Regions from separate parts of the Lysinibacillus sp. FSL K6-3209 genome, predicted to be linked through region 3. Evidence: riboswitches for the same ligand, from Rfam matches in the RefSeq annotation. Region 3 holds a riboswitch; each other region holds the start of a gene.

What was found. Region 3 has a riboswitch for S-adenosylmethionine ahead of metA (homoserine O-succinyltransferase). Riboswitches for the same ligand answer to the same signal wherever they lie in the genome.
Region 1: another riboswitch for S-adenosylmethionine. It lies ahead of metK (methionine adenosyltransferase); the one in region 3 lies ahead of metA (homoserine O-succinyltransferase).
Region 2: another riboswitch for S-adenosylmethionine. It lies ahead of MHH88_RS17795 (methionine ABC transporter ATP-binding protein); the one in region 3 lies ahead of metA (homoserine O-succinyltransferase).
Region 4: another riboswitch for S-adenosylmethionine. It lies ahead of MHH88_RS02050 (O-acetylhomoserine aminocarboxypropyltransferase/cysteine synthase family protein); the one in region 3 lies ahead of metA (homoserine O-succinyltransferase).

Annotation. Positions count from the first base shown of each region.
Region 1 covers NZ_CP150264.1:3,495,924-3,499,104, reverse strand. Annotated here, with positions in the region: gene pckA (phosphoenolpyruvate carboxykinase (ATP)) at 1-1,144, opposite strand, end outside; SAM riboswitch class I at 1,347-1,465, shown strand; gene metK (methionine adenosyltransferase) at 1,723-2,919, shown strand.
Region 2 covers NZ_CP150264.1:3,631,723-3,634,903, forward strand. Annotated here, with positions in the region: gene MHH88_RS17790 (methionine ABC transporter permease) at 1-317, opposite strand, end outside; gene MHH88_RS17795 (methionine ABC transporter ATP-binding protein) at 307-1,335, opposite strand; SAM riboswitch class I at 1,419-1,523, opposite strand; gene MHH88_RS17800 (thioredoxin family protein) at 1,580-1,891, opposite strand; gene MHH88_RS17805 (hypothetical protein) at 1,906-2,247, opposite strand; gene gcvH (glycine cleavage system protein GcvH) at 2,446-2,826, opposite strand; gene MHH88_RS17815 (arsenate reductase family protein) at 2,908-3,181, opposite strand, start outside.
Region 3 covers NZ_CP150264.1:2,181,407-2,184,587, reverse strand. Annotated here, with positions in the region: gene MHH88_RS10470 (endospore germination permease) at 1-666, shown strand, start outside; gene metA (homoserine O-succinyltransferase) at 740-1,675, opposite strand; SAM riboswitch class I at 1,777-1,886, opposite strand; gene MHH88_RS10460 (nucleotide excision repair endonuclease) at 2,130-2,501, shown strand; gene MHH88_RS10455 (IS1182 family transposase) at 2,657-3,181, opposite strand, start outside.
Region 4 covers NZ_CP150264.1:393,460-396,640, reverse strand. Annotated here, with positions in the region: gene MHH88_RS02050 (O-acetylhomoserine aminocarboxypropyltransferase/cysteine synthase family protein) at 179-1,480, opposite strand; SAM riboswitch class I at 1,594-1,707, opposite strand; gene MHH88_RS02045 (glycerol-3-phosphate acyltransferase) at 1,863-2,492, shown strand; gene MHH88_RS02040 (acetyl-CoA hydrolase/transferase family protein) at 2,553-3,181, opposite strand, start outside.

The sequences.
Region 1 (3,181 bases), 1.3 Mb from region 3:
CACGTTCAGTACCTGCAAGTTTAGATGTGAAACCACTTAGGAAGTGATACATTGCTTGTTCTTTTGTTAATTTACTGATTGGAGGTAAAACACCAAAAGCATCAGCAGTTAAGAAAACGATTGTTTTTGGGTGACCTGCAACAGATGGATCAACGATATTTTCGATATATTGGATTGGATAAGCAACACGTGTATTTTCTGTTAATGAACCATCATCGTAATCGCAAACACGAGTTTCAGGATCTACAGCTACGTTCTCTAGTACAGAACCGAAGCGGATTGCGTTGTAGATTTCAGGTTCTTTTTCAGCAGAAAGGTTAATTGTTTTTGCGTAGCAACCGCCCTCAATGTTAAATACGCCGTTGTCAGACCAACCGTGCTCATCGTCACCGATTAATTTGCGGTCAGGATCAGCCGATAAAGTCGTTTTACCAGTACCAGATAAACCGAAGAATAATGCTACATCACCAGCTTCTCCAACGTTTGCTGAACAGTGCATTGATAGGATACCTTGTTGCGGTAAAAGGTAGTTCATAATACCGAAAATAGATTTTTTAATTTCACCAGCATATTCAGTACCACCGATTAGGATGATTTTCTTTTCAAGTGATACAATGATGAATGTTTCAGAAGCTGTACCATCAACAGCTGGATCTGCTTTAAAGTTAGGAGCTGAAATAATTGTGAAATCAGCAACGTGAGAAGCTAATTCTTCTTCAGTTGGACGGATAAATAATTGATGGGCGAAAAGATTGTGCCAAGCATATTCATTGATTACTTGAATACTTAATTGTGAATCTTTGTCAGCACCTGCAAAACCTTTAAATACAAATAATTCGTCACGTTCTTTTAAGTATTTAACTACTTTTACATATAAGTTATCGAACACTTCAGAAGAAATTGGTTGGTTTACTTTACCCCAGTCAATTTTATCTTTTGTGCTTTCTTCTTCTACCGTATATTTATCTTTAGGTGAACGACCAGTGTATTTGCCAGTTTCTGCACGAACTGCGCCATCTACTGTTAACATTGCCTCACCACGAGATGTAGCTTTTTCAGCTAATTGTGGTACTGAAAGTTGAACGTTAATGTTCCCGCCGTTTAATAATTCCTTCAGTTCGTTTGCAATTTCTACTGAATTCATCGATTAAATACCATCCTTTTTTATAGTATTCCCTTGAGTTTGAGGGAGTTTTTCTTAATTTCAAAAATAGTATAACACAATTGCTTTAATAATCTATACTAATTCAAAAATTATTTTCGAGTTTTAAATACTTTTCAACAAAACGACATAAAATAATTGACATTGTTCTACCTTTTCCGTAAGATGAGGAATTGAACGGATACTCTTATCCCGAGCTGGTGGAGGGTCAGGCCCTGTGAAACCCGGCAACCTGCATGAACTATTTCACGACATGCGTTGGTGCCAACCTGATGCAAGGGGATACCCCTTGAACGATAAGAGTGAAAGGTTACGCAGTCATTATTCCTTTCCTCATGTTAAGTACACGTGAGAAAAGGATTTTTTTTATTTTTAAAATGAATGTAAAGGTAAGTATGTGCAATTCTTTCCTTATTATAATGACGGATCTTTCGAAATCCTCATGTTAAAAGCAACAACGGCTTGAGAGTTCAATCCTTTAGGAGCGGACTTGACATGGGTAATGAGTACCGTATTAATTTCGCAAATACTATTTGTAAGAGTAATAGGAGGAAAACCAAATGACAAACCGTCGATTGTTTACATCAGAGAGTGTAACAGAAGGACATCCCGATAAAATTTGTGATCAAATCTCGGATGCTATTTTAGATGCCATTTTAACAGAAGATCCTAATGCCCGTGTAGCGTGTGAAACAACAGTCACAACAGGCTTAGTATTAGTAGCAGGAGAAATTACTACTTCTACTTATGTAGATATTAAAGGCATTGTGCGTGATACAGTAGCAGAAATCGGCTATACACGAGGCAAGTATGGCTTTGATGCTGAAAACTTAGCTGTACTAGTCGCAATCGGAGAGCAATCACCTGATATTGCCCAAGGTGTAGACCAAGCATTAGAAGCGCGTGAAGGTTCAATGACAGATGCGGATATTGAAGCGATTGGTGCAGGTGACCAAGGATTAATGTTCGGTTATGCATGTAATGAAACACCTGAATTAATGCCTTTACCAATTAGTTTAGCGCATAAATTGGCTCGTCGTTTAACAGAAGTACGTAAATCAGGTGAATTAGCATATTTACGTCCAGATGGTAAAACGCAAGTAACAATTGAGTATGATGAAAACAATGTCCCTGTTCGTGTTGATACGATCGTTATTTCAACTCAGCATGATGAAGAAGCAACACTTGAACAAATTCAAGCAGATTTAAAAGCATTAGTAATTGCTCCAGTAGTTCCTAGTGAGTTATTAGATGCACAGACTAAATACTTCATCAACCCAACTGGTCGTTTTGTTATTGGTGGTCCAAAAGGAGATGCTGGACTTACTGGTCGTAAAATCATCGTTGATACATACGGTGGTTATGCACGTCATGGTGGTGGTGCATTCTCTGGTAAGGATGCTACGAAAGTGGACCGTTCAGCAGCCTATGCAGCTCGTTATGTAGCGAAAAATATTGTTGCAGCTGGTTTAGCAGAACGTGCAGAAGTACAGCTTGCTTATGCTATCGGTGTAGCGCAACCGGTATCGATTGCCGTTGATACGTTTGGTACAGGACGAGTAAGTGAAAGTGAAATCGTAAAATGGGTTCGCGAACTTTTCGATCTACGTCCAGCAGGCATCATTAAAATGCTTGATTTACGTCGTCCAATTTATAAACAAACGGCTGCATACGGTCACTTTGGCCGTACAGATTTAAATGTACCTTGGGAAAATACGGACAAGGCAGATGCACTAAGAGAAAAAGCGAGTTTATAATCTGTTTTATCAAGAACATTCGATTTGGTAATGAACAAACGTAAATGTTTTATTGAAAGGGGCTAGCTAGTGGCCCCTTTTTATCTTGCCTTTCACATTTCTTCTTACTGCTACTAGGTCGGGGAGAAATGCACCTTCTATTTAAATTGTGAAGGCAACTAGTGCTCTCTAATCAAGTGAAAGACTTAAGCGAACTTTACGTAAGTGATTGAAAAAATTCGCTTTCTTCCCGTACGTCTAGCATACAAGATGTACTGAAGGC
Region 2 (3,181 bases), 1.5 Mb from region 3:
GCTGCACCAATAATAAGTGCTGGTAAAGCTGCATCTGCTCCACGGATTGTCCCAAGTAAAAACTTTGTAAACGGTATTAGTAAAATAATTAACACGATAAATGGTATCGAACGGAATATATTGACGATCGACCCCGTTAAAAAGTTAACGATTTTATTTGCCCATAATTGGTTTGGGCTCGTTAAAAAGAGGATAATACCAATGGCTAAACCAAGTATGAATGTGATGACCGTTGAAATAGTGGTCATATAAAGTGTTTCGTATGTGGCAGACCACATTTTTTCCCAGTCGACATTCGGAAAGAGACTAGTTAGCATTTGCAATCACCTCCGTTTGTACTTCAACTGTATTCAAATAATTTAATGCAGCTGCTACATTTGTCTCTGAGCCATCAATTTGCACAACAAGTGTGCCGTATGCGCCGTTTTTAGTTTGTGAGATATTACCATGAACAATACTAATTTCTACATCAAACTGCTTCACTAAATGCGATATTACGGGTTGCTCGGTTTTTTCTCCTACAAAGACAAGTTTGACCAGTTGTCCTGTAGGATAATTTGCTCTAAGCTGTGCAACAGTCTCTTGCGTTTCCTTCGTATCAGTAATTTGAGAGACGAATTTTTTTGTAATGGCCGCTTGAGGTGCTTGGAACACTTGCAATACTTCTCCGCGTTCTACAATTTCTCCAGCCTCCATCACCGCCACGCGATGACAAATTTTGCGAATAACATGCATTTCATGCGTAATTAACACAATGGTTAAGCCTAATCGTTCATTAATATCAACAAGTAAATCGAGAATTGCATCTGTAGTTTCTGGATCAAGTGCAGATGTAGCTTCGTCACATAACAATACTTCAGGATTATTGGCAAGTGCTCGCGCTATACCAACCCGTTGCTTTTGACCACCTGATAGCTGTGATGGGTACGCTTTATCGCGACCTTCTAAGCCAACGAGTGCAATTAGTTCTTTCACACGTGCTTCTCGCTCACGCTTAGAAACGCCTGCGATTTCTAGTGGAAAAGCAATGTTTTCTGCCACTGTTCGAGACCAAAGTAAGTTAAAATGTTGGAAAATCATACTTACTTTTTGTCTAGCATCACGGAGCTTTTGCCCCTTAATAGATGAAAATTCTTGGTTGTTGACCTTCACTGTACCTGTCGTAGGTTTTTCTAAACCGTTTAATAAACGAATCATCGTACTTTTACCAGCACCACTGTAGCCGATAATGCCAAAAATTTCACCTTTGTTAATCGAAAGATTTACATCTTTGACAGCAGTCAATTCGCCATTTGCGGTTTTGTATTTCTTCGTAATATTTTGAAGCTGTATCATAGCGAATACTCCTTTTCTCATATAGAAAACCCCTTCTCTCAAGACAAGTAGAAGGGGTCACGTACTTTATACGCTAAACCGTTCTCTCATCTTTCAAAGATAAATCTTTGGGTGATTTGGCACCTTTTCACAAATGTGATGGTTGCCGGGCTTCATAGGGCACTTCCCTCCGCCGCTCTTTATAAGAGTTCGATATATTTAATAGTTTTTTAATATATTTGTTACTTTACCACGCTAGCAAAGTTCAGTCAATTGGTTTTTTTAACAATTCGTATAAAAATGGTACGGATTGAAATGCATAAATCTTATCAATAACCTTTCCACCATCGCTAACGAGTAAACAAGGTACACTTTCAATTTGAAAATCAAAAGCTATTTGTCCTAGAAAATTGATGTTTGCCTTGCCTATTTTCACCTCTGGTAGTAACTGTTCAATGATATTCATCATTTTGGATGCAACGGCACAAGTTCCGCACATCGGTGTATATAAATAAAAGGCAGTTTTGTCTCCAGACTTTACAGCCGTTTCCCACTGCTCTTTTGACCATTCTTCCATGATTTCACGCAACCTTACAAAATATATTCATTATGGATTGAAAAATGTGCACGCAATAAAATCGTCGCTAGCACTTTCCTCGGTGTTGTTTCTACTTCTTTATATGTTGGCATTGTCCGTAAATGCTCAGCCTCTGGATAATGTCTATCCATTAATGCTCGTAGTTTATCGCCTGATGTATCCGCATCAAAAAATGTATAGAGCTCACAGCCCTCATATGGGTCGAGTAATTCTTCTAATTGATGCACACCAATTGTACCATTTGTACAAAGGATTGTAACATCTTCACTCAGAATAGGTTCAATTTGAAGCTTATCCGAACGGCCTTCCACGATTAAACATTTCCCTTCGAACATCACGCCACCCCCATTTAGACAGTTATCTACTACAGCATACCATTTGAATAACCGAATTTCATACTATTGCATCGCAATTTCGGGCGTTTCTGTGATAACTTATTGAGCTAGCAATTCCTATGATGCGCCGAAAAACTGTAGCATGATATAATAAAAAACGCCGGCAAATTTTCCGACGTTTTTCTATTACAGGCTTGTTTATTCTGCAATCAATTTTTCGTATTGCTCAGCTGTCATAAGGTTTTCAATCTCTGATGCATCAGCAGGCTCTACAACGATCATCCATGCTTTTTCATATGGTGATTCATTTACGAATTCTGGGCTATCTTCTAAGTCTGCATTTACTTCAACTACAGTACCTGAAATTGGTGCGTAAAGTTCAGAAACAGTTTTTACTGATTCTACACTACCGAATGGATCATCTGTTTTAATTTCATCGCCAACTTGTGGAAGCTCAACGAAAACGATATCTCCTAGTTCTGATTGTGCGAAGTGAGAAATACCGATACGTACTTTACCATCTTCTAATTTTACCCATTCGTGTTCTTCAGAGTAACGTAAGTCTTTAGGTGTGCTCATGCCAAAAACCCCTCCATAAATATGTAATATATTCACTATCAGTGTGCCATACTTCTATCATAAAAACAAGGATAAAAGCAGTTATTTCCAAGCTTGCTCAAATTCTGTTTCTTTAAAACCTAATGTTACTTTTTTTCCATCTGTCACGATTGGTCGTTTCATTAGCATACCATCTGACGCAAGCAGTGTAAGTTGCTCATCTTCCGGCATTTCCGCCAATTTATCCTTCAATCCAAGTTCACGGTATTTCATGCCAGAAGTGTTAAAAAACTTCTTCAGTGGCAACCCGCTCGCTTGCCAATATTGCTTTAATTGTTCTTTCGTAGGTACTTGTTCAACGATGTGTACCTCTTCG
Region 3 (3,181 bases):
TTTCTTGTTTGTATTTCGCCACAAATTAATATCGAAAATATTCAACCCGTTTTCGAAACAAAGACACCATCATTAATAACGGGTATCCTTAAATTTATGAGTATTTTTTCATTCCCGCTCGTTATGTTACTTATGATTTTCCCCTCTGCTGTCAATATCTCGAAAGCCGCACAAAAGGGATTTTATTTCGGCACGATTTGCGGAGGAATTGTCTTAATAATCATTATAGCCCTATCAACACTCGTTATTGGTCCAACGAATACTTCCATTGAGACATTTCCTAGCTATGCACTGGCTCAACGGATTTCTATAGGCAATTTTTTTCAACGTGTTGAAGTTGTTATGGCTGTCATGTGGATTATCTCCATCTATATTCGAACTTTTCTCTATTTTTATGCATCTGCAATAGGTATAGCACAAATACTAAATATTAAAGATCCCCGACCATTGATTTTGCCATTAGGAATGTGCATGATTGCGCTGTCTCAAATTGTTCATCCGAATATTGTGCATTCTAATAATTACAATCAAAAAATTTGGCCGCTGTATTCAGGGTTATTTACTGTCTTGTTAGCCCTATTATTACTAGTCATTGCAAAAATGCGAAAGATTAAAAGCAAAACAGCAACTGACCAAAATACATTAAATTCAAGTGAAACACCGTAAAAAAAATCCAATTTCTCTCTATTGAGAAATTGGATTTTTTAGATCTTCACAAAAGCAAATGGTAAGCAACCAATTAGATATGGTATTCAATTTCATCAACAAAATCCCATTCATACGGCGTTTCTTGATAAACATAGTAGTTTAGCCAGTTGGAGAATAATAAATGGGTATGTGCTCGCCATGTATTAATAGGTTCTTTAGATGGGTCATCATGCGGGAAATAGTTAACAGGCACTGCAATATCAATTCCTTTTGCCACATCGCGACTGTATTCATCGGCTAATGTTGTCGCATCGTATTCTAAATGTCCAGTAATCATAATATTTTTATTATCTTTTGATTGCACGATAAAAACGCCTGCATCTTCTGAATAAGATAGTAACCGTAATTCCGGGTGATTGCGTACTTCATCAATTGAAACAGAAGTGTACCTAGAATGTGGTGCTGTAAATAAGTCACTAAATCCTCTTACTAAATCGACCGTTAAATCCGTAATCACATGTGAATATACACCCGAACACTTTTCTGGTAATTCAAATTTCCCGATTCCATAATGATGATATAAGGCAGCCTGTGCACCCCAACAGATATGCAAGACAGACGTGACATTCTTAGCAGACCAATCCATTATCTCCGAGATTTCTTCCCAATAATTCACTTCTTCAAATGCCATTTTTTCCACTGGTGCACCCGTAATGATCATCCCGTCAAAGCGACGATGACGTATCTCATTAAATGTTGAATAAAAGAGTTGTAAATGCGATTTACTAACATTTTTAGACTCGTGTGTTGCTGTATTTAAAAATGTTATATTGACTTGTAACGGCGTATTACCAAGTAATCGAAGTAATTGTAATTCTGTTTTCTCTTTTTCCGGCATTAAATTAAATATTAAAATATTTAACGGACGAATTTGTTGTGTTTTGGCACGGTCTTCTTCCATGACGAATATTTTTTCCTCACGTAAATGTTCTCCAGCTGGTAAGTTTTTCGGAATATTAATTGGCATATTGTAGTCCCCTTTTCTCTTATTTTTTTCTCTCTATGTAAAATTAAAAAATCCCCCTCATTCCATAAGAGCAAGAATGAGAAGGATAATTATCACGTTCACTCTTATCTCTCAAAGGAAAAATCCTTTGGTGGAATTAGCACCTTTCTAACAATGTTAGAGGTTGCTGAAGCGTCATAGGGCCAAATCCCTCAGCTTCTCTTGATAAGATTATTCAATTAAAAAGAATTGTATCATGAACAATTAAGAATTTCAATAATACATAGAATATTTTGTATTTAAACGAATGGAAGCTTATGAATTGTTAAACACTACTATCAAGTTATATTTTTGACATCCAGTGCCAATTCCAAAAGGCATATACGAAAATTAATGGAACCAATAAATCGTAATGGCAATCATAGAGGTATTATGTTAACATATACCTTTAGTAACAGAGAGGAACGTGAATATTTTGATTAAAATTGAACTCCCAAAACCAGACTTAGTAATCCGTCAACGTGAGCAAGTGTTAAAACCAGGGGATGTAGAAATTACGCCTTTTCACGGTTTTATTGATTTCCATAAAATCACTCGCGAAAAAGGTGGCATTTTCTTATTTTATAATGAAAAAAATGAACTATTATTTGTAGGGAAAGCACGTAAAATTCGCCAACGTATTAAAAAGCATTTTGAAGATAATGTATCACCAATGAAAAAATACCGTGATGAAATTTTCAAAATCGAAGTGTATGAAATTGATGATCCAATGGAACGTGAAATTTACGAAACATATGCGATTAACACATTCCGTGCAAAATATAATCTAGATAAAGTATTTTATTAAGATTCAAACCGTTAGCATAATGTATGCTAACGGTTTGAGATTGTCGACAAAAGGCATCAAGAAGTTCTAACCTTGATGCCTTTTGTCATTTTTTATAGTAAATAATTGGATTTCATTCCCAAGTCGACCATTCTCTATGAGCATATCTACTCTCCTTAAGCAGCTTGCCATGTCCAAGTAGCAAGCTTTTTCAAGTTCATGGCAGCAAAAGTAAGCATCGCCTGCATGGACAATTTTTTAAGACCCCTTAAGTTTGTCCATCGCATACCATGCTTTTCTTTTGCATCTGCAAAGACACGTTCAATCGTTTCTTTGCGCTTTGCATAAATTTGTTTAATATCATATGAATGGCGTAAATGTTCAGCTTCTTCCATATATGTTTCCCATATATGACGTTGAATAAGTTTTTGATGATTCTTGCTTTCTGTACATTGTGATAGCCAGGGGCAATTAGCACAAATCGTTGGATTCGATTTATATTGGCGATACCCTTCCTTTGTGGTTGTCGTATATTTCAATACCTGCCCTTGTGGGCAAAGATAACAATTATAGTACTCATCGTACACATATTCATGCTTTCGAAAGAAACCATCTTTTGTTTTAGGACGTGTATAAGGGAGAACAGGTAACATTTGATTCTCTAATAAAAAGTTAGTGATGGCAGGTGTTTTATAAGCAGC
Region 4 (3,181 bases), 1.8 Mb from region 3:
GTTTTAACCAAGTCAACAATACTTATAAAGTTACTAGGTATTATTTATAAAAAATTTCAGAAAACTCACCGAATGAGGTAAGGATGAATGTCGCAACGTTATACGCATTACCAAATGAGGCATTTCGAATGAGAAAATACGTAAACGCTACAACATAAATCATTGGCTATCTTAATAGTTATGCTTCTACTTTTTGTTCAGTTGTTGTTACTTGTGCAATAGCTTGTTCTAAATCTGCAATAATATCCTCAACTGCCTCTAAACCAATTGATAAGCGAATGAGCGACTCGGAAACACCAGTTTGGATTAATTCCTCAGCAGATAATTGTTGATGAGTTGTAGACGCCGGGTGAATAATTAGTGATTTTGCATCGCCTACATTTGCTACGTGTGAAAATAATTTTACGCTGTCTATTAATTGACGGCCTGCTTCTCGTCCACCTTTAATGCCAAATGTAAGCACTGAACCGAAGCCATTTTTCAAATATTTCTTCGCTAAATCATGTGTGGCAAAATCTTCTAATCCATTATAGTTTACATACTCCACAGATGGGTGGTTACGTAAATATTCTGCAACTGCTAAGGCATTTTCATTATGTTTAGGAATTCGCAAATGGAGCGTTTCTAAACCTTGTAATAAGTTAAATGCAGCATCTGCACTTAATGTTGGTCCAAAATCACGTAGTAATTGCACGCGCAGTTTTGTGGCAAATGCAGCCGCTGCAGTATCAATACCGTATCGTAAACCGTGATAAGATGCGTCAGGTTCTGTAAATCCTGGGAATCTACCTTGAGTCCAATCAAATTTCCCTGCATCCACAACTACACCGCCTAAAGTTGTACCGTGTCCGCCAATCCATTTTGTCGCTGAGTGAACGACGATATCTGCACCGAAGTCGATTGGTGTTGAGCCATATGGTGAAGCAAAAGTGCTATCAATAATTAAAGGTAAACCGTTGTCATGTGCAATTGTAGCTACTGCCTCTACATCTAGCACTTTTAAGCTTGGGTTTCCGTAAATTTCAGCGAACACTGCTTTTGTCTTTTCATTAATGGCAGATCGGAAATTCTCAGGATTTGTTTCATCTACGAAAATTGTTTTAATACCGTAGTTTGGTAGTGTATTTGCTAATAAGTTATATGTTCCTCCGTATAAAGAACTTGCTGCTACGATTTCATCCCCTGCTCCTGCAAGATTTAAAATTGAAAATGCGATAGCTGCTGCACCTGATGAAAGTGCTACTGCTGCTGTACCGCCCTCCAATAAAGCGACGCGTTTTTCAAAAACATCTACAGTTGGATTTGTAATACGTGTATAAATATTGCCCGCTTCTTCTAAAGCGAAAAGACGTTGCGCATGAGCAGTGTCTTTAAATACGAAAGCTGTTGAACGGTACACCGGTACAGTTCGGGAGCCTGTCACTGGGTCTGGCTCTTGGCCACCGTGTAATAGTAAAGTTTCTGGTTTAAAATTCGACATGTTTTCTTCCTCCTAAATGGGTTTTACGATGGTACCGGAGATGAGGAGGATTTATGTGAGAAAACAAAAACCCCCTTCAGTTAAGAAGAGGGTTGCGGTTGCAAGTTTTCCTCCCCTTATCTGCCAGATCCAAGTAAGAATCTGTAGGAATTAGCACCTTAGCAAGTTCGTCACTCACTGGTTGCCGGGCATCATAGGGCCTATCCCTCCGCCGCTCTTGATAAGAGTATGTGATTCAATTTCCATCGTTGTTACACAGTATAAACATAGACTTTTTTTCTGTCAACAGTAAAATTTATTTTTTTCTGAAACTTCTGTCTGCTCCTTTACGTAATAAGAACACATACACTATATAAAAGTATAGTTTGAAAGGAGTATTTTTATGGTAAAAGCCATGATTATTTTTATTATTATTGGTTATCTAATCGGCTGTATTCATGGCTCTAAAGTGGCACAGTTTCTTTCTGGAGTAGATTTAAAAAAGACTGGCCATGGCAATGCGGGTGCCTCAAACGCAACGCTTTCTCTTGGATGGAAATACGGCATATTAGTAGCACTTATAGATATAGGTAAAGGAGTTGCTGCCGTGCTATGCGCACTTTACTACTTTTCCTCCAATGCTTCACAGTTTACTGAAGTACAAATGTGGTTATTAACCTATGCAATAGCTGCTAGTGTAATACTAGGTCATAACTTCCCGTTCCATATGGGCTTCAAAGGCGGCAAAGGAACTGCATCAATCATAGGCATATTGCTCGCTATTGATTGGAAAATTGCATTATTTGCACTTATGTTATTTGTCATTTTATCTTTAACAACAAATTATTTAATCATTGGTGTGCTTGTATTTTATATTATTTTTTGTACAGCAACTTACTTATGGATACCTGGGGTTGGACCAACAATGATTTCAATTGTTCTTTTTGGTATCGCGCTTATGTTGCATATTGAAAATATTAAACGGCTTATCCAAGGGACAGAGCCTAAAGTAACATCTGCCTTTAAAAAATAAATTTAAACAAATCAAAGCCTTGAGAGACAACAAACAAACTCTCAAGGCTTTTTTATATCATTATTTTGCAAATGATGGATCTTGCATTGTACCGTTCTTAGCTAAATTGACATGCCAAGAAAGCGCTTTTTCTAAAATATGTGGTGTATGGTGTCCGCCTGTTGCCTCGTTCGCTTCGTTAAAGTACGCCCATAATTGATCCTTATAATCTGGATGCGCACAGTTTTCAATAATACGACCTACACGCTCTTTCGGTGCTAAACCACGCAAGTCTGCAACACCTTGTTCTGTGACAATAATATCTACATCATGTTCTGTATGGTCCACATGCGAAACCATTGGTACGATACTAGAAATTTTACCGCCTTTTGCATATGATTTCGTCACAAAAATACCTAACCGGGCATTACGAGCAAAATCACCAGAACCACCAATCCCATTCATCATTCGTGTGCCAGAAACATGAGTTGAATTTACATTCCCATAAATATCTAGCTCAAGCGCTGTATTTACAGAAATTAAACCGAGTCGACGGATAATTTCCGGATGATTAGAAATTTCCTGTGGACGTAATACTAATTTATCAGCATATTTTTCAAAATTTCCATAAACACGGTTTCCTACCTCTTCCGATAGGGTAATAGAAGTAGCAGATGCAAAGCTTACTTTCCCAGCATCCATTAATTCAA